3 regions of the Rathayibacter sp. YIM 133350 genome follow, and region 1 is predicted to be linked to each of the others. Evidence: predicted binding sites of a transcription regulator. Region 1 holds the regulator's gene; each other region holds the start of a gene.

Region 1 (10,230 bases):
GAGTTCGACGACGAGCTCGGGGCCGCTGAGCCGGGCGTCGGGATCGCCCGGCACGAGGCGCACGTCGAGGGCCGCGAGCTCCGTGGCGATGGAGCGCTCGAAGGCCTGGAGGATCGCCGCCGATTCGAAGCTCGGCTGCCACGGCAGCGACTGCGCGATCGCCCAGAGCGCCGGTCGACGCACCGCGAACTCGGTGGCGCTCGTCGGGTCGAGCACGACGAGGTCGGTCTGCTCGCTCGCAGCGGCGAGAGCGACGCGCACCCCGTCGGCGGGCACTGGCCGCGCCTTCGGGTTCCAGGCCGACATCGCCTCGACCGAGCTGAACACGGGCAGCACGTTGCGTCCGTCGGGCCCGGCGACCGTCACGATCGCGAGTTCCTGCGTCTTGTCGGTGCGCAGGCCGGTATGGGCATCGACGCCCTCTCCCCCGCCGCCGAGTTGCGCGACGAGGGGAATGAGCAGCCGCGACTCCCGCAGGGCGTCCACCACCTCGGTTTGACCGACCTCACGCGTACGGAATCGGCGCAGCGCCTCGATCAGTCGGGCCGGGGCGCGCCCGTCATCGCTCGTGTGCGTGTTGGCTTCGAACGCCCTACCGGCCCAGGGCTGCCCGGCGGAGTCGGTGCGGGGAGCGTGCCGGTCGGAGGCAGGGCCGTCGCCGTCAGCGGGATGCGACATCCAGCGCCTCGGAGAGGGTGAAGGCACCGGCGTAGAGCGCCTTGCCCACGATCGCCCCCTCCAGACCGAGCGGAACGAGGTCGCGCAACGCGGCGATGTCATCGAGGCTCGAGATTCCCCCGGATGCGACGACGGGACGCTCGGTGCGCTCCATGATCTGCTTCAGCAGTTCGATGTTCGGGCCGCGCATGGTGCCGTCCTTGGTGACGTCGGTCACGACGTAGCGGGCGCAGCCGGCGTCCTCCAGTCGCTGCAGCACCTCCCAGAGGTCACCGCCGTCGCGGGTCCAGCCGCGAGCCGCAAGAGTCGTGCCGCGCACGTCCATGCCCACCGCGATCGCCTCGCCGTACTTCGCGATGACGCTCGCCGCCCACTCGGGGTTCTCGAGGGCGGCGGTGCCGAGGTTCACGCGCTTGGCGCCCAGGTCGATGGCGGCATCCAGCGACTCGTCGTCACGGATGCCTCCGGAGACCTCGACGTTGACGCCCCGCACCTGGTGCAGCACGCGCTTCAGCACGTCGCGGTTCTCGCCACGGCCGAACGCGGCATCGAGGTCGACGAGGTGGATCCACTGGGCCCCCTGAGCGGCCCAGTCCTCGGCCGCCTCGACGGGATCGCCGTAGTTGGTCTCGGTGCCGGCCTCGCCCTGCGTGAGCCGCACGGCCTTGCCGTCGGCCACATCCACCGCCGGCAGCAGTATGAGGTCGGGGGTCTCGTTGAACTCGCTCATTTCATCCTCGGTTCATGGCGGAAGGGCCCCGCACAAGCTATCGATCCTATGCCGAGCCGCCGTCGCGGCCGGCTTCTCGCGCCTACGCGCGCAGGGTCGCGATCCAGTTCGACAGCAGTCGGATGCCCGCCGGGCCCGACTTCTCGGGGTGGAACTGGGTGGCGGAAAGCGGGCCGTTCTCGACGGCCGCCAGGAATCGCTGGCCGTGCTCCGCCCACGTCACCCGAGGTTGCGGATAGGGCGGCTGCACGTCGAGCGTCCAGTCCGTCGCGGCATAGGAGTGCACGAAGTAGAACCGCTCATCGCGGATGCCGTCGAAGAGCACCGAGTCCTCGGGGGCCTCGACGGTGTTCCACCCGATGTGCGGCAGCACGGGCGCGTCGAGCTCGGCGACGGTGCCCGGCCACTCACCGAGCCCCTCGCGGTCGCATCCCCGCTCGACGCCGTTCTCGAAGAGCACCTGCATGCCCACGCAGATGCCGAGCACCTTGCGTCCGCCGGCCAGCCGCCGATCGATGAGCTCATGGCCGCGCACCGCCTCGAGTGCGTCCATGACGGCGCCGAAGGCGCCGACACCGGGAACGAGCAGGCCGTCCGCATCCATGACCGCCGAGCGCTCACGGGTCAGGCGCACATCGGCCCCCGCGAGCTCGAGCGCCTTGGCGGCCGAGTGCACGTTGCCCGATCCGTAATCGAGCACCACCACGCGGGGAGAACTCACAGTGCACCCTTCGTGGAGGGGACCCCCAGGACCTCGGCGTCGCGCGCCTTGGCGGCGCGGAAGGCGCGGGCGAAGGCCTTGAACTCGGCCTCGGCGATGTGGTGCGGGTCACGGCCACGAACGAGCGTGAGGTGAACCGTGAGGCCGGCGGCGAAGGTGACGGCCTCGAAGAAGTGCCGCACCATCGACCCCGTGAAGTGCCCTCCGATGAGGTGGTATTCGAATCCGGCCGGCTCGCCCTCGTGCACGAGGAAGGGTCGCCCCGAGATGTCGACGACAGCCTGGGCCAGTGCCTCGTCGAGCGGCACGAGGGCGTCGCCGTACCGGCTGATGCCGCTCTTGTCGCCGAGGGCCTCGCGGATGGCCTGGCCGAGCACGATACCGGTGTCTTCGACCGTGTGGTGCACGTCGATGGCGGTGTCGCCCGATGCCCGCACGGTCAGGTCGGTGAGGGAGTGCTTCGCGAACGCGTTCAGCATGTGGTCGAAGAACGGCACCGTGGTCTGGATGTCGGCGACGCCGCTGCCATCCAGGTCGATGCTCAGCTCGATGCGGGACTCGCTCGTGGCGCGCTCGATGCGGGCGGTGCGGGGTGCGTTCATGCGTCGATCCTATTGGCGCTCGCCGGCGCGAACGCGGCGATGGCCTCGAGGAACGCGCCCGTCTCCGACTCCGTGCCGGCCGAGACGCGCAGGGTGTGCGGAATGCCGATGTCGCGGATGAGGATGCCCTGCTCCAGCAGCGCCTCGAACACGGCGTGCGGGTCGTCCACGCCGCCGAAGAGCACGAAGTTGCTGCCGCTGCGGTAGACCGTGAAGCCGAGCGCGCCGAGCCTTGTCACGATGCGGTCGCGCTGGGACCGGATCTCGTCGACCATCGCGAGCATCTCGTCGGCGTGCGCGAGTGCCCCGGTCGCCGCGGCCTGCGTGATCGCGGAGAGGTGGTACGGCAGTCGCACGAGCCGCAGCGCATCCGTGATCGCCGGATCGGCGGCCACGTAGCCCAGGCGCACGCCGGCGAACGCGAACGCCTTGCTCATGGTGCGCGAGACGATGAGCCGGGGACGGCCCTCGAGCAGAGTGAGCGCGCTCGGCTGGCCGTCGAGCGCGAACTCGGCGTAGGCCTCGTCGACGACCACGATCCCGGGCGCCTCGTCGTACACGGCGGCGATGGTCTCGAGAGAGAGCGGCGTTCCCGTCGGATTGTTCGGGGCGCAGAGGAAGACCACGTCGGGTCGGTGCGTGCGGATGGCCGCGGCCGCGGTTTCGGGCGAGAGCTCGAAGTCCGCATCCCGCTCGGCGCCGATCCACGCGGTTCCGGTGCCGGAGGCCAGCAGCGGGTACATCGAGTAGGTCGGCGCGAAGCCGAGCAGGGTGCGCCCGGGGCCTCCGAAGGCCTGGAGGATGTGCTGCAGCACCTCGTTCGATCCGTTCGCCGCCCAGATCTGGTCTGCGGTGATGCCGTTGCCGAGGTAGCGGGCGAGCGCCTCGCGCAATTCGGTGAAGTCGCGGTCGGGATACCGGTTCACCCCGGGCAGGGCTGTCGCGATGCGGGCGAGAATGTCGTCGACCACGTCACCGGGAAGGGGATGCGTGTTCTCGTTCACGTTCAGCGCGACGGGAACGACCTTCTGCGGAGCGCCGTACGGCGAACGTCCGCGCAGGTCGTCGCGAATGGGCAGGTCGTCGAGACTCGTCACTCACCCCATCGTACCGGCGGTGCTTCCGCGTTACGCCGCCGGTGTGCCCAGCGCGGGCCGGGGCTCAGTACTGGGCGGGGATGGCCAGACGCTGGCCGGGCTCGATGTCGGTCGAGGCGAGCTGGTTGAGGCTCACGATGTCGGCGATCACGTCGCGCGGGTCCGCGGAGGGGGCGAGCTGTTCGGCGAGCTGCCAGAGCGACTGGCCCGACTGAACGGTCACGTACTCGAAGCTCTGCCCCGCCCCGGCGCCGCCCGCCTCGGCCATGCCCGCGTTGAGCGAGAGCAGGAAGGCACCGGCCACGAGCGGCAGGGCGGCGAGGCCCGTCAGAACGACACGTCCGCGACGGGTCAGGTGCAGACGGGTCCGCGCCTCGGGCGACGAGCCGGTCGCCCGAGCCACGGGTGTCGAGCTCGACATGCGGCGGGCCCTCGTCGGGAAGGTGGTGCCGAACGCAACGGTGCTCATTGCTCCTCCAGGTTCTTCAGCCAGCAGGTCTCTGGCATTGGCGTTTCTGGCATTCGGGGTTCTCGCATCCGGCCCTCGGCCGGGAGGGCCGGATGCGAAGCTGTGTTCCGAATGTATCTTCGATTATTCGAAGAGTCAACCAACCTCTTCGGATGTTCATGGAATTTGTTCCACGACACACTCGAATGAATGTTTGTTGCGGCACCCTCGCCCGGATAGAGTTTCGAGTGCCTGGACACATAGAAACAGGCACCACTGACACTCGTCGTGGGCGGCGCTCCAGCGGGCATCCGGAAGGTGAGAGAAGTGACCAACGAGACCGAGGCACCGCGGGAGCGCACCCGTCGGCGCAAGAGCCTGAGCGCGAAGCAGCTGTCGATCCTCGACGTGATCCAGCGGTCAGTGAGCCAGCGGGGTTATCCGCCGAGCATGCGCGAGATCGGCGACGCCGTGGGCCTCGCCTCGCTCTCGAGCGTCACCCACCAGCTCAACCAGCTGGAGCTCTCGGGCTACCTGCGCCGCGATCCCAACCGCCCGCGCGCCCTCGAAGTGCTCATCGAGGTGCCCTCCCAGTCGGATGCGACGCCCGCTCCCGACTCCGACTCCTTCTCCATGGGACCCTCGGTCGCCGATGCCGCGATGGTTCCCCTCGTCGGACGCATCGCCGCCGGCATCCCCATCACCGCCGAGCAGCAGGTGGAGGAAGTCTTCCCGCTCCCCCGGCAACTCGTGGGCAACGGTGAACTCTTCATGCTCAAGGTCGCGGGCGACTCCATGATCGACGCCGCCATCTGCGACGGCGACTGGGTGGTCGTGCGCCGGCAGAACACCGCCGAGAACGGCGAGATCGTCGCGGCCATGCTCGACAGCGAGGCCACCGTCAAGGTGTTCCGCCAGCGTGACGGCCACACCTGGCTGCTGCCGCGCAACAGCTCCTACGAGCCGATCCTCGGCGACGCGGCCGACGTTCTCGGCAAGGTCGTGGCGGTACTGCGCTCGGTCTGAGCGCGCGCCGGCCCAGCCCAGCTCACCGAAACCGCTGATATTGCGGGTGTGGAAGCATCCACACCCGCAATTTCTGCGTTCTCGAGGCCGAATACTCGCCCGCATACGCAAATCCTGCGTTCTCGGCGATCGCAGCCATTCGCGACCGCAACGGATGCGACCCCATCCACCCCGCACAAAATGCGGGTCCCAGCCCATCCATCCCGCACAAATCGCGGGTCCGCGGACCCAAGCACCCGCAATATCTGCGTTCTCGAGGCACCAGGATCAGGTGCAACCACGAGTTCTGCGTTCTCGACGCACGGGGATCAGGCGCACCCGCGAATTCTGCGTTCTCGATGATTGAGGCGAGTGCAAATCGCAACGGATGCGGGGAGCCGCCCGCCTCCGTCCAAAGCGCACTGGAGTCCGCGCGCTGGAACCAGCCTCGCATCGACATCGCGTCACCGAGGCACGACCCCCAGAGCTACCACCGAGACCGCACGTATCGAGGGTGCTACCCCGGCCATCCCGCAAATAGTGCGGGTGTGGATGCTTCCACACCCGCACTATCTGCGTTCTCGGCGCAGGAGACCACCCCACACCCGCACTATCTGCGTTCTCGGTGCACGGGATCACCCGCACCCGCAACTTCTGCGTACTCGGCGCAGGAAACCCGCCCCCTACGCGCCGACGCCCACCCGCGCCCGCACGCCGCGGGTCGCCTCGAGGATGTTGCGCAGCGAAGCCACCGTCTCGTCGTAGCCGCGCGTCTTCAGTCCGCAGTCGGGGTTGATCCAGAGCTGGCGCTCTGGCACGCCCGAGAGCGCCTTCTCGATGAGCTCCGTCACCTCGGCGACGCTCGGAACGCGCGGCGAATGGATGTCGTAGACGCCCGGCCCGATGCCGTGGTCGAAGCCGCTCGCGGCGATGTCGTCGACGACCTCCATGCGGCTGCGCGCCGCCTCGATCGAGGTGACATCGGCATCCAGCGCCCGGATGGCGTCGATGATGACGCCGAACTCCGAGTAGCAGAGGTGCGTGTGCACCTGCGTTGCCGTGGCCGCGCCACCGGTGGCGAGCCGGAACGATCCCACCGACCAGTCCAGGTAGTCGGCGTGGTCCGCGTTCTTCAACGGCAGCAGCTCGCGCAGCGCCGGCTCGTCCACCTGCACGACGCGGATGCCTGCGGCCTCGAGATCGGAGATCTCGTCGCGCAGGGCGAGCGCCACCTGACGCGCCGTCTCCCCGAGCGGCTGGTCGTCGCGCACGAACGACCACGCGAGGATCGTGACCGGTCCGGTGAGCATCCCCTTGACGGGCTTCTGGGTCAGCGACTGCGTGTAGCGCGACCACTCGACCGTCATCGGCGCCGGGCGGGAGACATCACCCCACAGGATCGAAGGGCGCGTGCAGCGCGAGCCGTAGGACTGCACCCAGCCGTTCTCGGTGACCGCGAAGCCATCGAGGTTCTCGGCGAAGTACTGCACCATGTCGTTCCGCTCGGGCTCGCCGTGCACGAGAACGTCGAGCCCGATCTCCTCCTGCAGGTCGACCACGCGCCGGATCTCGGCCTGCATGGCCTCGACGTAGGCCTGTTCGCTGAGCTCGCCGCGTCCGAGGGCAGCCCGGGCGCGACGGATGTCGCCGGTCTGCGGGAAGGAGCCGATCGTCGTCGTCGGCAGCGGCGGCAGGCCGAGTTCATCGCCCTGCACACTGAGACGCTCGGCGTAGTCACCGCGCGAGAAGTCGGCATCGGTCAGCGCGGCCGCACGAGCGCGCACGGCGCCATCCCGTACTCCCGGTGCCGCCAGCCGCTCGGCGAGCGCACGGCCGGCCGCGTCGAGGTCGGCCGCGATCGCACGCTCGCCCTCCGCGAGTCCGCGGGCGAGCACCGCGACCTGCGCGACCTTCTCGTCGGCGAAGGCGAGCCAGTTCTTCAGGGCGCCCAGCCGCGACTCGTCGTCGAGGGTGTGCGGAACGTGCAGCAGCGACGTCGAGGTCGAGACCGCGACGGATGGCGAGAGTTCGCGGGCGTCGACGGCCTTCTCGAATGCGGCCGCGAGGTCGCCGCGCCAGATGTTGTGGCCGTCGATCACGCCGGCGACGATCGTCTTCGCCCGCAGCGCAGCGAGGGTCTGCTCATCGAGATCCGTCGGCAGCGCGCCGCGCACGAGGTCGAGCCCGATCGCCTCGACGAAGGATGCGGCGAGCACGGGAAGCGCGTCGTCGAGGCTTCCGTAGGGTGCGGCGACGAAGATCGCGGGCCGGTTCGGGGATCCCGCCAACGCGCCATAGGCGGCAGCGAGGGCATCGAGTTGCGCCGAACGGTCCACGACGATGGACTCGTTCACCAGCGCGGGCTCGTCCAGCTGCACCCACTCCGCTCCGGCATCCGCGAGCCGAGCCAGAAGCTGCTCGTAGACGGGCAGCAGGTCGCCCAGCCGGCTGAGCGGCTCGAACCCGGCCGGCGCATCCGTCGCCGGCTTGGAGAGCAACAGCAGGGTCACGGGACCGACGATGACGGGCCGCGTGAGGAACCCGTCGGCCGCGGCCTCGGCGAACTCGCGTACGAGCCGATCGCTGGCGAGGGAGAAGACGGTGTCGGGCCCGATCTCGGGCACCAGGTAGTGGTAGTTCGAGTCGAACCACTTGGTCATCTCGAGCGGCGCGCGATCGCCCTCACCGCGGGCGATGGTGAAGTAGCCGGCGGCATCCACCTGGCCGTCGGCATCGACGAGGTCGGCGAACCGCGCCGGGATGGCCCCGACGGTCACGGCAGCGTCCAGCACCTGGTCGTAGAACGAGAAGCTCTCGGGAATGGCCGAATCGGCACGCCCGAGGCCGAGCGAGGCGAGCCGCTCCCGCGTGGCGCGGCGCACGCCGGCCGCGGCCTGCTGGAGCTGCTGGTCGTCGATGCGACCCGCCCAGAACGCCTCGACGGCCTTCTTGAGCTCGCGGTGACGGCCGATACGGGGGTAGCCCAGGATCGTTCCGACGGGGAAGGCGGTCGTGGTCATGCGTTCTCCTTGATGGCGGATGCGGTGGCGGGTAAGCGGCCGAGGCGCGCCAGTACGGCGAGCACTGCCTCGTGTTTGTTGAGGGTGTACAGGTGCAGGCCCGGCGCGGCCCCGGCGATGACCTCGGCGGCCAGGTTCGCGAAGAACTCCGTGGCGATCTTGGCCCGGCCCTCGTCGGTGGGCTCGATCTCGAGTGCGATGAGCAGGTCGTCGGGGGCATGCTCGCCGGTGAGCTCGGCGATGCGGCGCAGGCGGGCCGCGCTCGTTGCCGGCATGATGCCGGGCAGGATGTCGATGCTCACGCCGCCGGCGCGGGCCCGCTCGACGAAGCCGAGGTACTCGTCGGCCCGGTAGAACAACTGCGTGATCGCGAGATTGGCGCCGGCGGCCTGCTTGGCGAGAAGGCTGTCGATCTCCTGCTGCGCGGAGCGCGCACGCGGATGCCCGGTCGGGAAGGCGGCGACGGCCACGCGCTCGGGGCGCGGCCGGGCGCGCAGACGGGCCGCGGCGCCGTTTGCCCCGGGGAGCGGCTGCTGCCGGAACGGCTCGCGCTCCTGCTGCACGCGGTGGATGAGCTGCACCAGCTCGGCGGCGCTCTTGAGGTCGCCGTCGTGCTCGCGTGTTCCGTCGGTCGGCGGATCGCCGCGCAGCGCGAGGAAGCTCGTGATGCCGGCGTCCAGGAAGCGGCGCACGAGCTGGTTCGCCTCCTCGGCCGACGACCCGATGCAGGTCAGGTGCGCCATGGGCTGCACCCGGGTGTTCTCGAGGATGTAGCTGAGCACCGTCAGCGAGCGGTCGCGGGTCGAGCCGCCGGCGCCGAAGGTGACCGAGATGAACGCCGGGTCGGCCTCGGCGAGACGGTCGATGGAACGGCCGAGCGCGATGGCTGCCGCATCCGAACGAGGCGGATAGAGCTCGAACGAGACGGGCAGCGTACAGGCGGGATCGCCCGGGGACGCCTGAACCGAAACCATGCTCTGCCTCACGAAGTGTCAACGGATGCCGGCGGGTCGCCGGCTCATTCGTGGGCGGGTGCCGGGCTCGGCTGTCGCTCCTGACGGCAGCGAGGCCGTCGTTCAGGCGAGCCTAACCCGACACCGCTGCCGAGGGGAATGTGTGACTTCGCGTGACGCGGGCCCCGCATCCGGAGCCGGTGGCGCTCAGAGCTTCTCGAGCTGCGCGGCGAATTCCGGCGTCACGAGCGCGCGTACGCGGGTGCCCTGCTCCTCGTGCTCCGAGGCGAGCACGCGCCCGCGCTCGTGCAGCGCGGAGACGAGGTCACCACGCGTGTAGGGAACGAGCACGTTGACCTCGACGCTCGGGTCGGGCAGTTGCCGCGCGATCTCATCGAGCAGCTCGGGGATGCCCTCACCGGTGCGCGCCGAGACGAACACGGCGCGCGGCTCGAGGCCGCGCAGCACGAGGCGATCATCGTCGCTGACGAGGTCGGCCTTGTTGAACACCACGAGCTCGGGGATGTCGCGTGCACCGACTTCGCCGATCACGTCGCGCACGGTCTGGATCTGGCTCGCCGGGTCGGGATGCGAGGCGTCCACCACGTGCACGATGAGATCGGAGTCGGCGACCTCCTCGAGCGTGGACCGGAACGCCTCCACGAGCTGGTGCGGCAGGTTGCGCACGAACCCGACCGTGTCGGCGAGCGTGTAGACGCGGCCGTCGGGGGTCTCGTTCTTGCGCACCGTCGCATCCAGGGTCGCGAACAGGGCGTTCTCGACCAGCACGCCGGCCTTGGTGAGGCGGTTGAGAAGGCTCGACTTGCCCGCGTTCGTGTACCCGGCGATGGCGACGGAGGGCACCGAGTTGCGGCGCCGGTTGGCGCGCTTGGCCTCGCGGGCGGGCTTCATGGCGGTGATCTGCTTGCGCAGGCGCGACATGCGGGTGTGGATGCGACGGCGGTCCAGTTCGATC
Region 2 (10,230 bases), on a different contig from region 1:
CGGGCCAGCTGCGCTGGGTACTGCTCATCTTCGTCGCCGGACTGGGCGCCATCGCCGCGATCGCCGTCGCCCCCACGGGCCACAATGCCGCGTCGTCGACGGCCGCCGTCGTCATCGGGGGCGGCGTCATCGCCTCCGCAGCGCTCGTGCTGCCCGTCAGCGTGCCGCGAGTGGTGCTCATGGCAGCAGCCTTCGTGCTCACGGTGGCCTTCACGGCGGCTGCGACGGTCGGCAACGGCGCGGTGAGCGCATACAGCCTGTGCTTTCTCGTCGGCGGATGGGCGACCTCCGCGCTCGTGGGCTGGTGGATCGGCCAGTCCGTCCCGCGTGTCATGCACCGCATCGCCAGCATCGGGCGCGCGCACCGCAGCGAGCGCCAGGCGAGCGAGCGCGAGGCGCAGCGCCGTCAGGACGCCCGCCTGCTGCACGACACCGTGCTCGCCACGCTCACGCTGCTCGCCCACTCCGGCGTCGGCGTGAGTTCCGAGGCGCTCCGGCTGCAGGCCGCCGACGACTCGCGGCTGCTGCGTCAGTTGCGCCTGGGCGGTAAGCCGATGCCGCGGGCGTCGGGGGTCTACACTCTCGAGCCGGTCGCAGAGACGGAACTGGGAACGACGCTCGAGTCGGTCAAGCAGCGCTTCAGCCGCATGGGCCTCGAGGTCAACTGGCACGGCAACGGCCAGGTGCTGCTGCCCTCCAACGTGTTGGACTCCTTCCTCGGCGCCCTCGGAGAGTGCCTCGAGAACGTGCGCAGGCACGCCGAGGTCGTTGAGGCCGACGTCACCATCTCCGACGACGACACCACCGTGCGCGCCATGGTGACGGATGCCGGCGTCGGCTTCGAGATCGACCACGTGTCCGAGGCGCGACTCGGGTTCCGCGAGTCCGTCGTCGCCCGCCTGCGCGACGTCGGCGGCAACGCCCGGCTGTTCAGTTCGCCCGGTTCGGGCACGACCGTCGTGCTGGAGGTGCCGAAGTAGTGTCGCAGGTCGAAGAGAACACCCTCGGCGTCGTCGTCGGCCGCGAGAACCTTCCGCGGCGCACCCGGCAGTTCCGCCGCCCGCAGCGCACGGTCAGCACGACCCGCGCCAACCAGGACGCCCTCGGCGGCAGGCACCTGCAGGTGGGCACTGTGACGGGGGCGACGCTCGTGAGCGCGTTCCTCTTCCTGCTGTTCGTCATGGAGTTGCCGAATCTCACCGATCCCCTGCTCTCGCTGCTCGCCTGGGGCGTGCTGCTCGTGGGCTGCACCGCGACGACGTTCGCGGTGCGCTCACAGGGCGGGAGCATGCCGCGCTGGTTGTTCGCGAGCGCGCTCGCGGCCGGTGTCGTCGTCATGGCACTCGACCTCGCGGGTTCGTGGGGAAAGACCGAGCAGTACGTCGTTCCGACGGCCGCGCTCGCCGTTCCGGTGCTGCTGCTCGCGCTGGTGACACTGCGCGAAACGGTGCAGATCATCACGGCCGCCGCCGCCATCGGCCTCGGCCTGATCGTGGCGACCCTGTTCGAGCCGCGGCCCGATCCGCTCTCGCTCGCCCCCGAGCTCATGCTCATCGCGGTCGCGGTGGGCGCTCCGCTGCTCGGAGTGGCCATCGTGCGTTCCTACCGGCGGATGGTGCAGCTCGAACTCGACCTGGCGCTCGTGCAATCCACGGTCCAGGCTCCGCGCATGGCGGTCGGCATGCTCGCATCGGAGGAGCTGACCCGCCTCGACGACGACGCCGAGTCCCTCCTCGACGATGTCGCCTCCGGACGGCTGCCCCTGCCGCTTCCCGCCGAGGCGGCGGCCCGCGCCACTGCGCTGGCCACCGCACTGCGCCTGCACCTCATCGAAGGGCGCAAGGAGACCTGGGTACGCCATGCGGTCGCCGAGTCGGAGTTCCTGGCACCGGCCGTCACCATCGACGACCCGTCGAGCCTCGCCGGCCTGCTCGGCGCCGCTCAGCGCGACGCGCTCCTGCTCGTGATCTGGCTGCTCGTCAGCGACACCGATCGCTGGGGCGCCACGGTGCACATCACGTTCGGCCCCACGCATCCGCCGACCGTCGGCAACTACCGCACCGTGCGCTTCCCGATCGTGCTCGAGACCACCGGGGTGCTGCGGAGGCGTGTCGACGCGGCGGCGTGGGATGCGATGGGTATTGTCGGTCCGCACGTCGACTCCGTTTACGAGGGCAGCCTGCGGGTCGAGATCGATTGCACGGTCGACGCTCTTTCTGAGCCATAAGGTAAGTACGAAAAAGTCCGCGGCTTCGCCGCACAAGGAGGCACTGTTGGGTAATTCAGGTCAGATCCGGTTGGCTCTCGTCGACGATCATCGGATGCTGTTGGGGGCGCTGACCGAATGGATCCGCAACGCTGCGGATGACATCGAACTCGTGGCGGCGGTGACCACGTGGCCCGAGTTGCTGACCCACGCCTCGTTCCCGGTCGACGTCGTGCTGCTTGATCTGGACCTGAAAGACAACATCCCGATCTCGCTCAAGCTCTCGACGCTGAAGACCACCGGCGTCAAGACCGTGCTCATGAGCACCTACTCGGAGCCCGCCGTCGTGCGCCAGGCGCTGGATGCCGGCGCGCTCGGCTACCTCGTGAAGAGCGAGGAGGCGAACATGATCGCCGAGGCGATCCGGGCCGCGTACAAGGGCGAGTCCTACATCTCCGAGGAGCTCGACCTCGCCATCAACTCGGTCGCCGCCGGCGATGCTCCCCGACTGTCGGCGCAGGAGCGCCGCGTCATGGCCCTGTACGGCGCCGGCGAACCCGTGAAGGCGGTCGCCTACCAGCTCGGCATCTCGGAGGAGACGGCCAAGAGCTACCTCAAGCGCATCCGCGAGAAGTACCGCCAGTCGGGCTACGACGTGGGAACGAAGGTCGCGCTGCGCAAGCGCGCCATCCACGACGGCATCCTGCTGCAGACCGACTGAGCCCAGACCGGACTCAGACGGCGTCGAGCGCGGTGACGGCTCCGGTTCCATACGGAACCTCGACACCGCGATTTCGTCGCGCCCGGTCGATCGAGAACGTCGCGATCGCGAGCACGAGGCCGGCGGTGCTGAGCCCGACTCCGATCCAGATCGGTGACACATAGCCCAGCCCAGCGGCGATCGTGAGACCGCCGAGGTAGGCCCCGAGGGCGTTGCCGATGTTCAGCGCCGAGTGATTCAGGGCGGCCGCGATGGACTGGCTGTCGCGCGCGATGTCCATCAACCGGGTCTGGATGGTCGGTGAGAGAGCGGCCGACATGGCACCGACGAAGAACGCGCCGATGAAGAGGCCGGGGATCGTGGAGGCGAACAGCGCGAGCCCGATGAGCGAGAGCATCAGCAGCACGAATCCCACGTACATCGTGCGGCGCACGCTGCGATCGGCCGCATGGCCGCCGACGATGTTGCCGAGCGTCATGCCGAGCCCGAAGACTACGAGCACGAACGGCACGAACGCTGCGGGCAGGCCGGCGACATCCGTCGCGATGGGCGCGATGTAGGCGTAGGCGGCGAAGAACCCGCCGAAGCCGATCGCCCCGATCGCCAGGCCGAACCAGACCTGCAGTCGGGTGAAGGCACGCAACTCCTTGCGCATCGTCGCGCCCGGGTTGCCGGGCTGCCAGGGCACCGCGACGGCCACGGCAACGAAGGTCAGGGCGAAGATGGCCGCGACGGCCAGGTAGGCGATGCGCCATCCCGCAACCTGCCCGAGCCAGGTGATCGTGGGCACCCCGACGACGTTCGCGATCGTGAGACCCGAGAGCACGAACGCCACGCCGCGGGCGCGCTTGCCCGGCCCCATGAGTTGCGCCGCCACGAGGGACGCGATGCCGAAGTAGGCGCCGTGCGGCAGCGCGGCGACGAAGCGCGCGAGCAGCACGAGGGGGAAGCTCGGCAGCAGTGCGGATGCGACGGTTCCGAGCGTGAACGCGGTCAGCAGCCCCAGCAGCAGTCGCTTGCGCGGCCAGCGCGCGCCGAAGGCCGCAATCGTCGGCGCCCCGACCACGACGCCGAGGGCGTAGGCAGAGATGAGCCAGCCCGCCTGGGCGTTGGCCGCCTCGGGCTCACTCGTGTAGAGGCCCGGCAGCAGGTCGGCGGCGAGGTTGGGCAGCAGGCCCATGGCGACGAACTCCGTGGAGCCGATGCCGAAGCCGCCCAGGGCCAGGGCCAGGAGCGCGAAACGAAGACGGGCCGGCGACAACGTCGTCGGCCCGTGAGAAGTCAGGGTCACCTCTCGAGTCTAGCGACGTAATCGAATCGATTCGACCCCCGACCTCTTCGAGCTGCGTGATCGGCGGGTGGAGCGTCCGCGCGCTCAGTCAGCGCGCTCGAGCGCCTCCTCCAGGCGCTGCACCTTGCCCGTCAGCTCGCCGGTGCGCCCCGGACGGATGTCGGCTTTGAGCACGAGCGAGACGCGGGAACCGAAAGCGCCGACGGCCTCCGTGGCGCGCCGCACGACGTCGAAGACCTCGTCCCACTCCCCCTCGATCGTCGTGAACATCGAGTCGGTCTCGTTGGGCAGGCCGGATTCGCGCACGATCTTCACGGCCGCCGCGACCGCGTCGTGCACCGATCCGTCGGAGCGGCCCGTACCCGACGGCGCCACCGAGAATGCGACCAGCATGCCGACCCCCTCAGTCCGTGGCACCCTGCCGCGGCCTGCTCTCAGTCTTCCACCGAACGCCGCCGGAACGAAGACCGGCAGGCACCGACGCACTGCGCCACAGGGCCAGTGCAGCCCAGGCGAGCAAGGCGACCTCGGCGAGGTTGCGCAGCGTCAGCAGCGCCACGACGAGCGGATGCGCGCGGAGCAGGGCGTCGTAGAGGAACGGGTAGATCGCCTGCGTGAGCGCCGCGAGCACGAGCGCGAGCACCGCGGGCAGCATGAAACGGCGCCCACGGTAGGCGACCCCGAGGATGACGGGCGCCGCGATCCAGCACATGTACTGCGGCGACCCGACCTTGTTGAACACGATTAACGCCATCACGAGCGCGATCGCGAGGGGCGGGAAGAGCACGACGAAGTGCGCGCGGCGCACGGCGGCCCGTGCGCCGAGTGCCAGCACTCCGGCGAGCGCGACGAACAGCAAGGGGGTCATGAGCCCCGCAGCGGCCTGTGCGCCGGCACCCTCCACCTCGAAGGTGTTGAGGCCGTGGTCGTACACGATACGTGCGCCGCCGCCGGCCGCAGCAGCCCATATCCAGGGCGTGCTGATGGGCGCCTCGATCTGCAGGGCCCGCGTCGTCTGGTCGCCGACGAAGCTCAGGAGGTTCGCGCCGCCGCCCAGCACGAACACGACCGCGACGACCGCGACCGAAGTTCCCAGCGCCGCCACGAGTACGTCGACCCGCCGGCGTGAGGCCACGATCAGGGCGGCGATGAGGGCGGCCGGCCAGACCTTGATCCACGTGGCGATGCTCAACAGTGCCGAGGCCAGCCGTGGCCTGCCGGCGGCGAACAGCAGCGCGACGATCGCGATGGCAGTCGCCACGGAGTCGACCCTGGTGAGAGCGATCGGCCCCAGCAGGAGCAGGAAGGCGAGCCACCACCATGCCGCCCGATGGCGTCGGGCGGGTCGATGGCCCCAGCCGATCAGCACGCCGAAGGCGACGGCGTCCAGCACGATGACCATGAGCAGCCACATCGCGCCGTAGAGCCCGAACCCGGCGATGCCGGCGATCGCGAGCGGAACGAGGGCGAGCACCGGATACACCCACGGTCCGTCGATGCCCACGACGTAGCCGCTCTCGAAGGCCGGCTTCATCCACACCGGGTACATGAACGTCACGTCGCCGAGCGGCACGCCGGGACCGAGGAATGCGAACAGGATGATCAGGCCGTGCACGAGCGCGAAGGCGCCCCACAGTGCGAGCGGATGCGTGGGGAGGCGCGATCCGAGGGTCGTGGAAGGCGTGCCCGGCATGGGAGCCATGCTAGCGAGCGGGCCTACACGCTCCGGACCGTCACAGATCGCAATGCGGGGGCGTCCTCGGGTTCCCGTGCGACATGCTGGAGTCCCCCGCAGCAACAGGAGAGTCCGCCATGCCCGCACGCCGCATCCTCACCCGTGTCCTTGCCGCCGCAGCCGTCCTCGGTACCGCAGCGGCGCTGACGGCATGCGCCTCGGACAGCGGCTCGTCGGGCGGCGACTACATCACCGACGGCAAGCTCACCATCGGCACGGCGGAGCCCGCCTACTTCCCGTGGGTCATCGACGACAAGCCGGAGTCGGGCAAGGGCTTCGAATCCGCCGTCGCCTATGCCGTCGCCGACAAGCTCGGCTTCGACAAGGACGACGTGGTCTGGGTGCGCACCACCTTCGACGAGGCGATCGCCCCCGGCCCGAAGGACTTCGATTTCAACCTGCAGCAGTTCTCCATCACGGACGCGCGCAAGAAGGCCGTGGACTTCTCGTCGCCCTACTACGAGACCACCCAGACGGTCATCACGGTCGAGGGTTCCCCCGCCGCGTCGGCGACCTCGATCGCCGACCTCAAGAAGTTCTCGATCGGAGCCCAGACGGGCACGACGAGCCTCACCGCCATCGAGAACCAGATCAAGCCCGACTCCGCTCCGCAGGTGTTCAACTCCAACGACGACGCGAAGCTCGCCCTGCAGAACGGCACGGTCGACGCCATCGTCGTCGACCTGCCCACCGCGTTCTACCTCACCGGGGCCGAGCTCGACGGCGGCAAGATCATCGGCCAGCTGCCCACCGCATCCGGCACCGAGGGCGACCGCTTCGGACTCGTGCTCGCGAAGGACAGTCCGCTGACCGCCAAGGTGACGAAGGCCGTCGACGACCTGCGCTCGGACGGCACACTCGACGACCTCGCGAGCACCTGGCTCGGGTCGGCTGAGACCGCACCCGTGCTCAAGTAGGCTTCGCGGGTGATTCCCACCCTCTCCTCCGAGGATGCGCCGAGCACCCTCGAACTCGGCCGGCGCGCTTACCGCCGTCGCCAGGGTCGCCGATCGGTGCTCGTCAGCCTCGGCAGCACGCTCGTGTTCGCCGTTCTGGCCTGGCTGCTCGTGGTCAACACCCCCGGGTGGAGCCGGGTGCAGCAGAGCTTCTTCAGCCCCGATGTCGCGATCGCCGCCTTCCCGCGGGTCATCGAGGGGTTCCTGCTGAACCTGCGGGTGCTGTTCTTCGCCGTTATCGGCGTCGCCGCCTTCGCCCTTCTTCTCGCGTCGCTGCGCACGCTGCGAGGCCCGCTGTTCTTCCCGTTGCGCGCCCTCTCGGCCGCGTACACCGATCTCTTCCGCGGCGTTCCGCTCATCATCGTGCTCTACGTCGTGGGGTTCGGCGTTCCGGGGCTCGGGGTCTTCCCCCGGATGCCGCAGGAGTTCTGGGGCACGATCGCCCTCATCCTGGTCTACTCGGCCTACGTCGCCGAGGTCTTCCGTTCCGGCATCGAGGCGGTGCACCCGTCGCAGCGGCTCGCGGCTCGCTCCCTGGGCCTCAGCTACGGCCAGACGATGCGCCGCGTCGTTCTCCCCCAGGCCGTGCGCAAGGTCACCCCGGCCCTCATGAACGACTTCGTCGCGATGCAGAAGGACGTCGGCCTGGTCTCCGTGCTCGGAGCCGTCGACGCCGTGCGCGCCGCGCAGATCGAGACGGCGCAGTTCTTCAACTTCACCCCGTACGTCGTGGCCGGGCTGCTGTTCGTCTTGCTCGCCTGGCCGATGATCCGGTTGACGGATTGGTACACGGCCCGGGTGCGCGCCCGCGAGCAGATGGGCAGCATCGTATGAGCGGCGCCACCGACCCGGTGCTGCGACTGCGCGGCATCCGCAAGTCCTTCGACGGCACGCCGGTGCTGCGCGGCATCGACCTCACCGTGCACCGCCACGAGATCGTCGCCCTGATCGGCGCGAGCGGATCGGGCAAGTCGACGCTGCTGCGCACGGCGAACCTTCTCGAGCGCATCGATGACGGGCAGATCCTGCTTGGCGACGACGACATCAGCGATCCGCGCACCAAGCCCGACGCCGTGCGGGCGCGCATCGGCGTGGTGTTCCAGCACTACAACCTCTTCCCGCACCTGTCCGTGCTCGACAACGTCACCCTTGCCAGTCGCACCGTGCACCGCACCTCCCGATCGGATGCCGAGAAGCGCGGCCTCGCACTGCTCGAGGCGATCGGACTGGCCGACAAGGCACGGGAGTTCCCCGACCGTCTCTCGGGCGGTCAGCAGCAGCGGGCGGCGATCGTGCGCGCCATCGCGACGGAGCCGGAGCTGTTGCTGCTCGACGAGATCACGAGCGCCCTGGATCCCGAGCTCGTCGGCGAGGTGCTCGCCCTCGTGCGGGAGCTCGGGGCCAGCGGAACCACCATCCTCATGGCCACCCACGAGATGGCCTTCGCCCGCGAGGTGGCCCACCGCGTGGTCTTCCTCGACCAGGGGGTCATCGCCGAGCAGGGCGAGCCCGAGTCGCTGTTCACGCATCCCGAGAACCCGCGCACGCGGGAGTTCCTCGCCCGGTTCCTCGCCTAGTCGAGAGAGAGCGGCGAAACCTTCCTCCGACGTATTGAAACGCAGATGAGGAGTGCAAAAGAAGGCAGCAGAATCCTTGCAGTTCTCGAACACGTGTTCTAAACTGGGGGTATGGCGGCGATCCTGGAAGACCTCAAGAACTTTGAGGACTTTGAGGATTTCGATGATGAGGACTGGTCGCCGACCGAGCGCGGGCATCTCGAGGACTGCCTGGATCAGGTGCGGGACGCTGAGGTCGCTGCCGCCCGGGCTTCTGCGGGGGTGTATGCGATGATCGCCACCGTCCTGGAGGCGGCCCGGCGCTCACCGGAGATCTATGTGGGTTCCGTGCAGGTGTCCACCCGGATGTTCTCGGAGTTGTTGGAACGGTGTGTGGCGAAGGATCTGGCGTTGCGGCTCTCGATGGCCGAGAACACCGTGCGGGGCATGATGTGCGACGCGGAGATGCTGACCGGCTCGTTCCCGTTGATCTGGGCGGGCTTCCGCTCCGGGGTCATCACCCAACCCGCCGCGCTCGCGTTGATGGCCGCCGCCCGCGGGCTCCCGGAGGAACTGTGTGACGCCTACGATGCCGCCCTGGCCGAACCGGCGCAACGGCTGACTCCGGGGAAGTTGAAGACGCGGGCGCGGATGGTGCGGGAACGGCTGGAGCACACCACGAGGCAGGAGCGCTTCGATACCGCGGCAACGTATCGGCGGGTCGATTTGGAACCGGGCGCGGATGGGATGGCGTGGTTGCACATCTATGACCGCGCCGCCGTGCTCGTGCGGGCGAAGGCGCGGATCGATGCGAACGCGAAACGGATCGCCGACCAGGCCGATGAACGACGCACGTTGGAGCAGGTGCGTGCCGATGTGGCCGGTGACCTGCTCACGAGCTTGTCAAGTTTTCTGTGTAAGTGGGTTGGTGGTGGGTTTTACAGGTGGGGGTTGATGCGCTCGGGGTAGGCCAGGGCGAGTTGCTCGAGGGCTTGCTTCCAGTTCGTGGTGATGGCGCCTTCGACTAGTCGTGGTTCGGCTTTGCGTTTGTCTGAGGGCAGGCCGCGTTCCTTCTGGCGGGCGCGGGCGCGTTTGTCCTCGATGTCGCAGATCGCCAGCCACAGCAGCTTGATCGCGGCGGCGTCGTTGGGAAAGTGGCCGCGGCTTTTGGTGACCTTGCGGAGTTGGTAGTTCAGCGACTCGATCGCGTTGGTGGTGTAGATCACCCGGCGCAGCTCGGGCGGGAATGCCAGGAACGGGATGAAGCGTTCCCACGCGTCGCGGAAGGTCTTCACCGCGGACGGGTAGCGTCGGCCCAACATGGAGTCCGCGAACGCGTCCAACGCGGCCAGGGCGGCGTCCTCGGTGGCGGCTTGGTAGATCGGTTTCAGCGCCGCGGCGAGGATCTTGCGGTCTTTGTAATTCACGAACCGCATCGCGGCACGGATCAGGTGCACCACGCAGGTTTGCACGGTCGCTTCCGGCCAGGTCGCCGCGATCGCTTCGGGGAACCCGGTCAGGCCGTCACAGCAGACGATGAGCACGTCACGCACGCCCCGGTTGGCGAGCTCGGCGCACACCGACGCCCAGAATTTGGCGCCCTCGCTGGTTTGCACCCAGATGCCCAGGACGTGCTTGATGCCCTCCATGTCCACGCCCACGGCGATGTGCGCGGCCTTGTTGCGCACGTGCCCGCCGTCGCGGATCTTCACCACGATCGCATCGAGGTAGATCACCGGGTAGAGCGCTTCCAGCGGCCGCTGCT
Region 3 (10,230 bases), on a different contig from region 1:
CGTGATCACGATCGGTGTCGCGCTTCTCGCCAGAGCCGCCTTCGCGACGTGGTTCTGGATCGGGTTCAACGTCGGAGTGCTCGGCGCGCTCGTCTTCGTGATCTGGCTCATGGGCCAGTCCATCTTCGTGCTGGGCACGCTCTGCCCGTGGTGCATGGTCACCTGGGCGGTCGTCATCCCGCTGTTCTGGATCGTGACGCTGAACAACCTGCGCACCGGCGTCTTCCCGGTCGGTCAGCGGGTGCGTTCGTTCGCCGACGCCGCCTACACGTGGATTCCGCTCATCACGCTCGTCTGCTACCTGGTCGTCGCGATCATCGCCCAGGCCCGCCTCGACGTGCTGCGCTATATCTTCTAGAGCGCGAGCGCGCGCGGGCAGGCCTGGCCGAGATCGACCGGCTCAGGCGAACCAGAGGGCGAGCTCGCGCTCTGCGGACTCCGGCGAGTCGGAGCCGTGAACGAGGTTCTGCTGCACCTTCAGGCCCCAGTCGCGAGCGAAGTCTCCGCGGATGGTGCCCGGTGCGGCCACCGTGGGGTCGGTCGCCCCTGCGAGCGAGCGGAAGCCCTCGATGACGCGGTTGCCGGCCACGCGGAGCGCGACGATCGGGCCGGACTCCATGAACTCGAGCAGCGGCTCGAAGAACGGCTTGCCCTCGTGCTCCGCGTAGTGGGCGGAGAGCAGGTCGCGGTCGGGCTCCACCATGCGGATGTCGACGAGCGAGTACCCCTTGGCCTCGATGCGCCGAAGGATCTCGCCGGTCAGGTTGCGTGCGACGCCATCCGGCTTCACGAGGACGAGGGTCTGTTCGATGGGCGTGCTCATGCGTTCTCCTTGTTCCAGTTGGTCATGTTCCAGGTATCGATCTTTCGGCCGCGGATCATCGCGAAGGCCCACATGCCGGCGAAGAGGGCGCCGACGAAGAACATCGCGACATTGAACAGGCCGCCGAGCACGATGAGTGCCTGCACGACCCATCCGACAACATAGGCGAAGCGGAAGCGCAGCAGCCCGAGCGTAACGATGATGAGCACGCACAAGACCCCGCCGGCCACGAGTGAGCCGACGGGCCCGAGGGTGATGACGCCACCGGTCGGCAGTCCGAAGTTCACGAGTGCCGCGAGGAAGACGACGATGAGCTCGAACCCGAGCACGATCGAGGCCAGGCTGCGACGCACCGAGCGGGGAGCGCTGCGCGGGGCGGATGCGACGCTCATGCCTGCATCCACCGCCCCTCCTCCGCGAGGCTCATCGCCTCGCCGACCAGCGTGATGGAGCCGGTCACGAGCACGGCGCGCTTGGGTGCCGCCGACGCCCACTCCCGCGCCTCCGTCAGCGCGGACTCGACCCAGCCGAAGCTCGTCACGTCGGCGTCGGGAGAGATCTCACGGATGCGGTCCGCGAGCACGTCGGCCGCGATCGCCCGCTCCGAACCGGACTGCGTTGCCAGGAAACGCGTGGCCAGCGGCGCCAGGGCGGCGATGATGCCGTCGGCGTCCTTGTCGCTGAGCACGCCGAGCACGATCGCGATCTCGTCGAAGTCGAACGCGCTCGTCACCGCGCTCACGAGCGCCTGCGCCCCGTGCGGGTTGTGCGCGGCGTCGACGAGCACGCTCGGCTCGATGCCGATGAGGTGCAGACGGCCGGGAGAGATGACCGTGGCCAGGCCCTCGGTGAGCAGCTCCTCGGTGAGCGGCTGCTCGCCGCCCCCGAGGAAGGCCTCGACGGCGGCGATCGCCACGGCGGCGTTCTGCGCCTGGTGGGCGCCGAAGAGGGGAAGGAACAGGTCGTCGTAACGCCCGGCGATGCCTTTGACTGAGATGAGCTGGCCACCGACGGCGACCCGGGCATCCGTCACCTCGAACTGGCTGCCCTCGACGGCGAGCTGGGACTCGGTGAGCTCCGCCGCCCGCGCGAGTTCGGCGGCGGCCTCGGGCACCTGATGGGCCGATACGACGCTCGCCGCCGGCTTGATGATGCCCGACTTCGTGCGCGCGATCTCGGCGATCGTGTTGCCCAGCCGACCGACGTGGTCCAGCGCGATCGGCGTGAACACGGCCACCTGCCCGTCGGCGACGTTCGTGGAGTCCCACTCGCCGCCCATGCCCACCTCGAGCACGACGACATCGACGGGGGCGTCCGCGAAGGCGGCGAAGGCCAGCACGGTGAGCGCCTCGAAGAAGGTGAGCGGCAGCTCTCCCGCGGCCTCGAGTTCGGCATCCGTCATGGCGAGGTAGGGGGCGATGTCCTCCCAGTTGCGTACGAGCGCCTCGTCACTGATCGGCTCGCCCTCGATGCGGATGCGCTCGTTGAAGCGCACCAGGTGCGGGCTCGTGAGCAGTCCCGTCTTCAGTCCGTAGGCGCGCAGGATGCTGTCGGCGATGCGGCTCGTGGTCGTCTTGCCGTTCGTGCCGGTGATGTGGATGATCGGGTACGCGCGCTGAGGGTCGCCGAGCAGCTCGACCGCCCGGCGGGTGGCGGCGAGCCGCGGCTGCGGACTCGCCTCCCCCATGCGCGTCAGGAGCTCGCGGTAGACCTCGTCGGCCGCATCGCGGAATTCGTCCTCGTCGTTCATGCCTTCTCCAGTGCGATCTTGAGGGTCGAGTCCCGCCCGACCGACAGCGCCTCGACCGGCAGTTCTCCGCCGTCGAACTCGTCGATGTCGACCGAGATCGCGAGGGTCTCCCCCGCGATGAGCTCGGCATGCGTTCGGGCCGCCGCCACGCCCGCCGTGTCCAGAGTCAGCCGCAGCCGGATGCGGTCGCTCACCTCGAGTCCTGCCGACCGGCGTGCGTCCTGCACGCCGCGGATGGCATCGCGCGCCAGTCCCTCGGCCTCGAGTTCGTCGGTGGTCGCCGTCTCGAGCAGCACGAAGCCGCCGCCGGGAAGCAGGGCAAGGGCGACGCCGGATCCGGCATCCGTCGCAGCCTCGAGCACGAGGTCGTACTCGGCGGGCTCGAGGGCGATACCACCCGCGACCACGACGCCCTCGCTCTCGCTCCAGTCGCCGCTGCGAGCGGCCTGGATGGCCTGCTGCACCGCCTTGCCGAGCCGGGGGCCCGCGGCACGGGCGTTGACCGTGAGCTTGCGCGTGATGCCGTACTCGGCGGCACTGGTCTCGGTGAGCTGCACGAGCTCGACCGACTTCACGTTGAGCTCGTCGCGCAGGATGTCGTCGAAGGCGGCGAGGCTGGACGCATCCGCCGACACCACCGTGAGCCGGGCGAGGGGCAGGCGTACGCGCAGACCGGCCTGCTTGCGCAGCGAGAGCGCCGTCGAGCTGATCGAGCGCACCTGGTCCATTGCGGCCACGAGGTCGTCGTCGGCGGGGAACTCCGCTGCGTCCGGCCAGTCGGTGAGGTGGACGCTGCGCCCGCCCGTCAGACCCTGCCAGATGCGCTCGGTCACGAGCGGCAGCAGCGGGGCCGCGAGGCGGGCGAAGGTCTCGAGCACGGTGAACAGGGTGTCGAAGGCCTCGGCGTTCTCACCGTTCTCGCCGACTCCCTGCCAGAAGCGCTCGCGCGAGCGGCGCACGTACCAATTGGTCAGCACATCGGCGAAGTCGCGCAGCTTCGCGGCGGCCAGCGTGGAGTCGAGGTTCTCGAGGTCGGTCGTGACCGCCGTCACCGTCTCGCGCGTCTTGGCCAGCAGGTAGCGGTCCAGCACGTCGGCCGAATCGGTGCGACGGCGCGCGTCGTAGCCGGAGGCGTTGGCGTAGAGCGAGAAGAAGTACCACGTGCTCCACAACGGCAGCATCACCTGGCGCACGCCCTCGCGGATCGCCTCCTCGGTCACGATGAGGTTGCCGCCGCGGAGCACCGAACTCGACATGAGGAACCAGCGCATCGCATCCGAGCCGTCGCGGTCGAAGACCTCGGAGACATCGGGATAGTTGCGCAGTGACTTCGACATCTTCGCCCCGTCGCTGCCGAGCACGATGCCGTGGCTGACGACGTTGCGGAAGGCCGGCCGGTCGAACAGCGCCGTGGAGAGCACGTGCATCACGTAGAACCAGCCGCGCGTCTGGCCGATGTACTCGACGATGAAGTCGGCCGGGCTGTGAGAGCCGAACCACTCCTCGTTCTCGAACGGGTAGTGCACCTGCGCGAACGGCATCGACCCCGAGTCGAACCAGACGTCGAAGACGTCGGGGATGCGGCGCATCGTCGACGCGCCGGTGGGATCGTCGGGGTTGGGCCGGGTGAGGTCGTCGATGTAGGGACGGTGCAGGTCGGGCTCGCCCGCCTCGTTGTGCGGCAGCCGGCCGAAGTCGCGCTCGAGCTCGGCGAGGGAGCCGTAGACGTCGATGCGCGGGTAGGCCGGGTCATCGCTCTTCCACACGGGGATCGGCGATCCCCAGTACCGATTGCGGCTGATCGACCAGTCACGGGCGTTGCCGACCCACTTGCCGAACTGACCGTCCTTGACGTTCTCGGGAACCCAGGTGATCTCCTGGTTGAGCTCCACCATGCGGTCGCGGAACTCTGGCACCCTGATGAACCAGCTCGATACCGCGCGGTAGATCAGCGGGTTGCGGCATCGCCAGCAGTGCGGGTAGGAGTGCACATAGCTCGCCTGGCGCAGCAGGCGCCCCTCGGAGCGCAGCAGCTGGGTGAGCGGCTTGTTGGCGTCCATCCAGAGCTGCCCGGCGACATCCGAGACCTGCGGCAGGAAGCGGCCGCCCTCGTCGAGGGAGACGATGACGGGAATGCCGTTGGCCTCCGAGACCTTCTGGTCCTCCTCACCGTAGGCCGGGGCGATGTGCACCATGCCGGTGCCGTCATCGGTGGTCACATAGTCGGCGACCACGATGCGCCAGGCGTTCTGCAGCCCGAAGCGTTCGACGTCGGCGTAGTAGTCGAAGAGGCGGTCGTAGCTGATGCCCTCGAGCTCGCGGCCCGCGATCGTGCGGCTGATGGCTGCCGTGGCATCCGCAGCGGAGTCGTAGCCGAGCTCCTTGGCGTAGTTCCCGACGAGCGCTGCGGCGAGGACGTAGTCGCCGCCGAGCACCTCGGTCGCATCCATGGGTCCGCCGGCGGATGCCTGGGGCTGCTTCTCGCGCAGAACCGTCGCATCCGGTGTACCGTTCGGTCCGGCGGGGACGACGGCGTACTCGATGTCGGGACCCACCGCGAGGGCGAGATTCGTGGGCAGGGTCCACGGCGTCGTCGTCCACGCGAGCGCCCGAGCGGCGGTGAGCCCGAGCGACTCTGCCTTGGGCCCGGTGAGCGGGAAGGTCACGGTGACGGTCTGGTCCTGGCGATCCTTGTAGACGTCGTCGTCCATGCGCAGCTCGTGGTTCGACAGCGGGGTCTGGTCGCGCCAGCAGTACGGGAGCACCCGGTAGCCCTCGTAGGCGAGGCCCTTCTCGTGCAGCTGCTTGAACGCCCAGATGACGCTCTCCATGAAGGTCACGTCGAGGGTCTTGTAGTCGTTCTCGAAGTCGACCCAGCGGGCCTGGCGGGTGACGTAGTCCTGCCATTCCTTCGTGTAGCGCAGCACGGCGTCGCGGGCGGCCTTGTTGAAGGCGGCGAGCCCCATCTTCTCGATCTGGCTCTTGTCGGTGATGCCGAGCTGCCGCTCGGCCTCGAGCTCGGCGGGCAGCCCGTGGGTGTCCCAGCCGAACCGGCGATGCACCTTCTTTCCGCGCATCGTCTGGAACCGCGGGAAGACATCTTTCGCGTATCCGGTCAGCAGGTGGCCGTAGTGCGGAAGTCCGTTGGCGAAAGGCGGGCCGTCGTAGAAGACCCACTCGGGCGCGCCCTCGCGATGATCGATCGACGCCTGGAAGGTGTCATCGCTCGCCCAGTAGGCGAGCACCTCGCGCTCGACCTGCGGGAAGTCGGGTGATGGAACGACGCCCGCTGCGGCGTTCTGGGAATCTTGACCCTTGGGGTACAACGCTTCACTCCTGGAGGCAATCGGCCTGTTCCACGAGGACGACGGGTTCGACGAATCCCATCGCGGTACCACCCCGCTTGCTGAACTCGGTGTCCGATGGACGAGCCGAGCGCAGCCGCTTGTTCATTGGCTGTGACGGGCCAGACCCGTTCGGTTCTACTGGGCTTTCGCCGTTCTTCCGAAGACTCCCCGGTGATGGCCGGATCGATGTCGTTGCACGCAAGTCTAGCGGCAGCGCCGTGCGCAATGGGGTCGGAAGATCACGGCGCTTAGAAGGGTGGTTCGTCGGTGTCTTTGCTGTACCCGGTGGGGGTGGTGATGGTGATGGTGCCGGCTCGGTTCCGTTCGTATCGGAACCGGGTTTCGTGTTTGACGGTGTGGCCGGGTTCGCACAAATTGGCGAGGTTGATCTCGTCGGTGGCGCCGCCGTATTGCCAGTCGTGGGAGTGATCGATGTCGCATTCCTTGGCGGGCCGGTTGCAGCCGGGCTCCGCGCAGGTGCGGTATTTCAGTCGCAGCCAGTCCCGCATCTCCCGCGTCGGCCGGTACCGAGTACGACCCAACGCCAGCTTGATCCCGGTGAACGGGTCAGTGGCGATCCGCCGGAAACTGGGTGCCTGGGCGAACAGGGCCCGGGCGGTGTCATCATCGATGATCCCGTACCCCTCCAGCGTGGCCGCATCCGCCGCGGCCAGCTGCCGGATGCCGGTGTCGCGATCGCTGATCTCGCCCTCACCCTCGTCGGTGCCGATGAGGCGCAGGGCGGGGACGGTGACGAACACCTCGGTGCGCACCTGGTAGGGGGTGCCGGCTCCGGTGAGCAGGTCACCGGCCACATCGGCACGCACCTGCTCCAACGTGCGGGACTCACCGCTCTGGTCGGCGATCCGTTTCGCGTTCGCATCGATCCGCGCTTTCGCGCGGGCGAGGACGGCGGCGCGGTCGTAGATGTGCAACCACGCCATCCCATCCGCTCCGGGCTCCAAATCGACCCGCCGATACGTTGCCGCGGTATCGAAGCGTTCCTGCCGGGTGGTGTGCTCCAGGCGTTCCCGCACCATCCGCGCCCGGGTCTTCAACTTCCCCGGGGTGAGGCGTTGCGCCGGTTCCACCATCGCCGCATCGTAGGCGTCACACAACTCCTGGGGCAGACCGCGGGCGGCGGCCATCAACGCGAGCGCGGCGGGTTGGGTGATGACCCCGGAACGGAAGCCCGCCCAGATCAGCGGGAACGAGCCGGTCAGCATTTCCGCGTCGCACATCATGCCCCGCACGGTGTTCTCGGCCATCGAGAGCCGCAACGCCAGATCCTTCGCCACACACCGTTCCAACAACTCCGAGAACATCCGGGTGGACACCTGCACGGAACCCACATAGATCTCCGGTGAGCGCCGGGCCGCCTCCAGGACGGTGGCGATCATCGCATACACCCCCGCAGAAGCCCGGGCGGCAGCGACCTCAGCGTCCCGCACCTGATCCAGGCAGTCCTCGAGATGCCCGCGCTCGGTCGGCGACCAGTCCTCATCATCGAAATCCTCAAGGGACTCGAGGTCTTCCAGGAGCGCCGCCATACCCCCAGTTTAGAACACGTGTTCGATTATGGCAAGGGTTATCCGGCGGGTCTCGCGGAATTTCTCCTCGTCTGACCGGCCGTTTCGGAACGCGCGCGCCGAAAAGCGAGGCGATTTCGGCCGCCGCGCCGCTTCGGGCACGAACTCGCGCGGCGTGGCACGTCGAATCGCCTCGCTTTTCGGAATCTCCTCGCTTTTCGGTCTGGGGAGGTGGCCCGGAAGCGACGCAGCCTCCGCAACACGCGGCACAAGATCCGGGGCGAAATCTTGGTGAGGGAATGGCGCTCCGCGCCGCGCCGTTTTGGATAGCGTGCACTCCGTGACTGCCGCAACAGAGACCGCCCTCCAGCCTTCCTCCCCCGCCATGGTGCGGCGGGTGTCGTGGGCGTCGATGGTCGGAACCAGCCTGGAATCCTTCGATTTCTACGTCTTCGCCTATTTCTCGGCCTACTTCATCGGACCGCTGTTCTTCGATCCGCTCGGTGCCGTCGGCGCCCAGCTCGCGGGGTTCTCGACCGTGGCGCTGGCGTTCATCATCCGCCCGGTCGGCGCGATCATCTTCGGCCATCTCGGCGATCGGCTCGGTCGTCGCGCCACGCTCCTCTGGACGGTCGGCCTCATGGGGATCGCCACGGGACTCATCGGCGTGCTTCCGACCTACGCCCAGGCGGGCTGGCTCGGGGCCGTGCTGCTCGTGCTGCTCCGTCTCGTCCAGGGACTCTCGCTCGGGGGCGAATGGGGCGGCTCCATCCTGCTCGCCACCGAGCACGCCAACCCCGTGAAGCGCGCCTTCTACGCCGCGATCCCGCAGCTGGGCTCCCCGGTCGGTTCGATCCTCAGCGCGGCGCTGTTCATCGTGATGACCCTCACGCTCAGCCCGGAGGACCTCGCGACATGGGGCTGGCGTATCCCGTTCCTGGTCGCGATCCCCCTGCTGCTGGTCTCGCTCTACCTGCGCTGGTCCGTCACCGAGACACCCGTCTTCAGTGAGCTCGTCGCCGAGAAGCGCCGCGACCGCATTCCGTTCGCCCGCATGTTCCGCGAGCAGCCGACCGCGATTCTCGTCGCCATCGGGGCGGCCCTGCTCGGCATCGGGTCGTACTCGCTCATGAACACCTACACGATCAACTACGGCAGCAGTGTGCTCGGATTCAGCTTCCAAGACCTGCTCGTCGCCACGACGATCGGCGGGTTGCTGCAACTGGTGACCATTCCGCTCTTCGGCGCATGGGCCAACCGGATCGGCTCGGCGCGAGTCGTCGCGTGGGGCGCACTCGGAACGCTGCTCATCGCCTTCCCGATGTACTTCCTGCTGCAGTTCGCCACCTTCCCCATCCTGGTGGGCACGATGATCGTCGGGGGCATCCTGCCCACGATGTCGTGGGCGGCTCTCGGCGGTCTCATGAACGACCTGTTCGCCGACCACTACCGTTACTCGGCGCTCTCGTTCGCCTACGCGATCGCCGCCACCGTCAGCGGGTTCATCCCCCTCGTGACGCTCGCGATCGGAACGGCGACGGGCAACGCCTGGTGGCACCCCGGCATCGTGCTGGCCGTGCTCTCGGCGCTCACGCTCGTCGCGGCGTTCGTCGCAGCCCGGATGCCGAAGGCTCCCGAGCTCGGCGAGAGCGCGGATGCCGCTCTTCGCTAAACTGTTCCGAACGCATACTCAGGCACCTCACCACTGACACGGTGCCGCACATATCGATCGGAGCACGATGACCGGGAGCATTCCGGAGAAGCCGGCCCTCGAGGGGCTGGAATCCAAGTGGGGCGAGGCCTGGGAGCGCGATGGCGTGCACCGCTTCGATCGTGAGCGCGCAACGCCCGAGAGCATCTTCTCCATCGACACCCCGCCCCCGACGGCATCCGGGTCGCTTCACATCGGACACGTCTTCAGCTACACGCACACGGATGTGGTCGCGCGCTTCCAGCGCATGCGCGGCCGCAGCGTGTTCTACCCCATGGGCTGGGACGACAACGGCCTGCCCACCGAGCGCCGCGTTCAGAACTACTACGGCGTGCGCTGCGATCCGTCGCTGCCCTACGACCCCGACTTCGCGCCGCCGTTCGAAGGCGGCGACGGCAAGAGCACGAAGGCGGCCGACCAGAAGCCCATCAGCCGGCGCAACTTCATCGAGCTGTGCGAGCGTCTGACCGCCGAAGACGAGGTGCAGTTCGAGAAGCTGTGGCGCTCCCTGGGGCTCTCCGTGGACTGGTCGCAGACCTACCGCACCATCGGACCCGAGTCGCTCTTCACCTCGCAGCTCGCCTTCCTGCGCAACGTCGAGCGCGGCGAGGCCTACCAGGCGATGGCACCCACGCTGTGGGACGTGACGTTCCGCACCGCCGTCGCTCAGGCCGAGCTCGAAGACCGCGACCAGCCGGCCGCGTACCACCGCGTGAGCTTCCACACGCCCGACGGCGGCACGATCGAGATCGAGACGACCCGGCCGGAACTGCTGCCCGCCTGCGTGGCCCTCGTCGCGCATCCCGACGACGAGCGCTACAAGCCGCTGTTCGGCACCACCGTGACGACCCCGGTGTTCGAGGTCGAGGTTCCGATTCTGGCCCACCACCTCGCCCAACAGGACAAGGGCTCCGGCATCGCCATGATCTGCACCTTCGGCGACGTGACCGACGTCATCTGGTGGCGCGACCTCGACCTGCCCAACCGGGCCATCATCGGCTTCGACGGCCGCATCGTCTCCGAGGCGCCCGACGCGATCACGACGGATGCCGGGCGTGCGGCATTCGGCG

The links. The regulator LexA, encoded in region 1, represses DNA repair genes until DNA is damaged. The targets are predictions, from matches to a motif close to TCGAACANNTGTTCGA.
Positions count from the first base shown of each region.
Region 2: the regulator LexA is predicted to act here: its motif matches at 8,572-8,587, upstream of WDJ51_RS01865 (DUF222 domain-containing protein).
Region 3: the regulator LexA is predicted to act here: its motif matches at 7,481-7,496, upstream of WDJ51_RS04750 (HNH endonuclease signature motif containing protein).

Region 1 covers NZ_JBBELO010000028.1:106,531-116,760, reverse strand. Annotated here, with positions in the region: gene WDJ51_RS09345 (SseB family protein) at 1-678, opposite strand, end outside; gene priA (bifunctional 1-(5-phosphoribosyl)-5-((5-phosphoribosylamino)methylideneamino)imidazole-4-carboxamide isomerase/phosphoribosylanthranilate isomerase PriA) at 662-1,408, opposite strand; gene hisH (imidazole glycerol phosphate synthase subunit HisH) at 1,491-2,129, opposite strand; gene hisB (imidazoleglycerol-phosphate dehydratase HisB) at 2,126-2,731, opposite strand; gene WDJ51_RS09325 (histidinol-phosphate transaminase) at 2,728-3,828, opposite strand; gene WDJ51_RS09320 (LysM peptidoglycan-binding domain-containing protein) at 3,893-4,297, opposite strand; gene lexA (transcriptional repressor LexA) at 4,604-5,302, shown strand; gene metE (5-methyltetrahydropteroyltriglutamate--homocysteine S-methyltransferase) at 5,965-8,301, opposite strand; gene WDJ51_RS09305 (methylenetetrahydrofolate reductase) at 8,298-9,275, opposite strand; gene hflX (GTPase HflX) at 9,462-10,230, opposite strand, start outside.
Region 2 covers NZ_JBBELO010000011.1:18,044-28,273, forward strand. Annotated here, with positions in the region: gene WDJ51_RS01820 (sensor histidine kinase) at 1-980, shown strand, start outside; gene WDJ51_RS01825 (hypothetical protein) at 980-2,227, shown strand; gene WDJ51_RS01830 (response regulator) at 2,274-2,927, shown strand; gene WDJ51_RS01835 (MFS transporter) at 2,941-4,218, opposite strand; gene WDJ51_RS01840 (thiamine-binding protein) at 4,303-4,611, opposite strand; gene WDJ51_RS01845 (glycosyltransferase 87 family protein) at 4,622-5,911, opposite strand; gene WDJ51_RS01850 (ABC transporter substrate-binding protein) at 6,031-6,870, shown strand; gene WDJ51_RS01855 (amino acid ABC transporter permease) at 6,880-7,743, shown strand; gene WDJ51_RS01860 (amino acid ABC transporter ATP-binding protein) at 7,740-8,486, shown strand; gene WDJ51_RS01865 (DUF222 domain-containing protein) at 8,598-9,434, shown strand; gene WDJ51_RS01870 (IS256 family transposase) at 9,404-10,230, opposite strand, start outside.
Region 3 covers NZ_JBBELO010000018.1:49,493-59,722, reverse strand. Annotated here, with positions in the region: gene WDJ51_RS04775 (vitamin K epoxide reductase family protein) at 1-358, shown strand, start outside; gene ndk (nucleoside-diphosphate kinase) at 401-823, opposite strand; gene WDJ51_RS04765 (DUF4233 domain-containing protein) at 820-1,215, opposite strand; gene WDJ51_RS04760 (bifunctional folylpolyglutamate synthase/dihydrofolate synthase) at 1,212-2,573, opposite strand; gene ileS (isoleucine--tRNA ligase) at 2,570-5,899, opposite strand; gene WDJ51_RS04750 (HNH endonuclease signature motif containing protein) at 6,169-7,470, opposite strand; gene WDJ51_RS04745 (MFS transporter) at 7,790-9,121, shown strand; gene valS (valine--tRNA ligase) at 9,189-10,230, shown strand, end outside.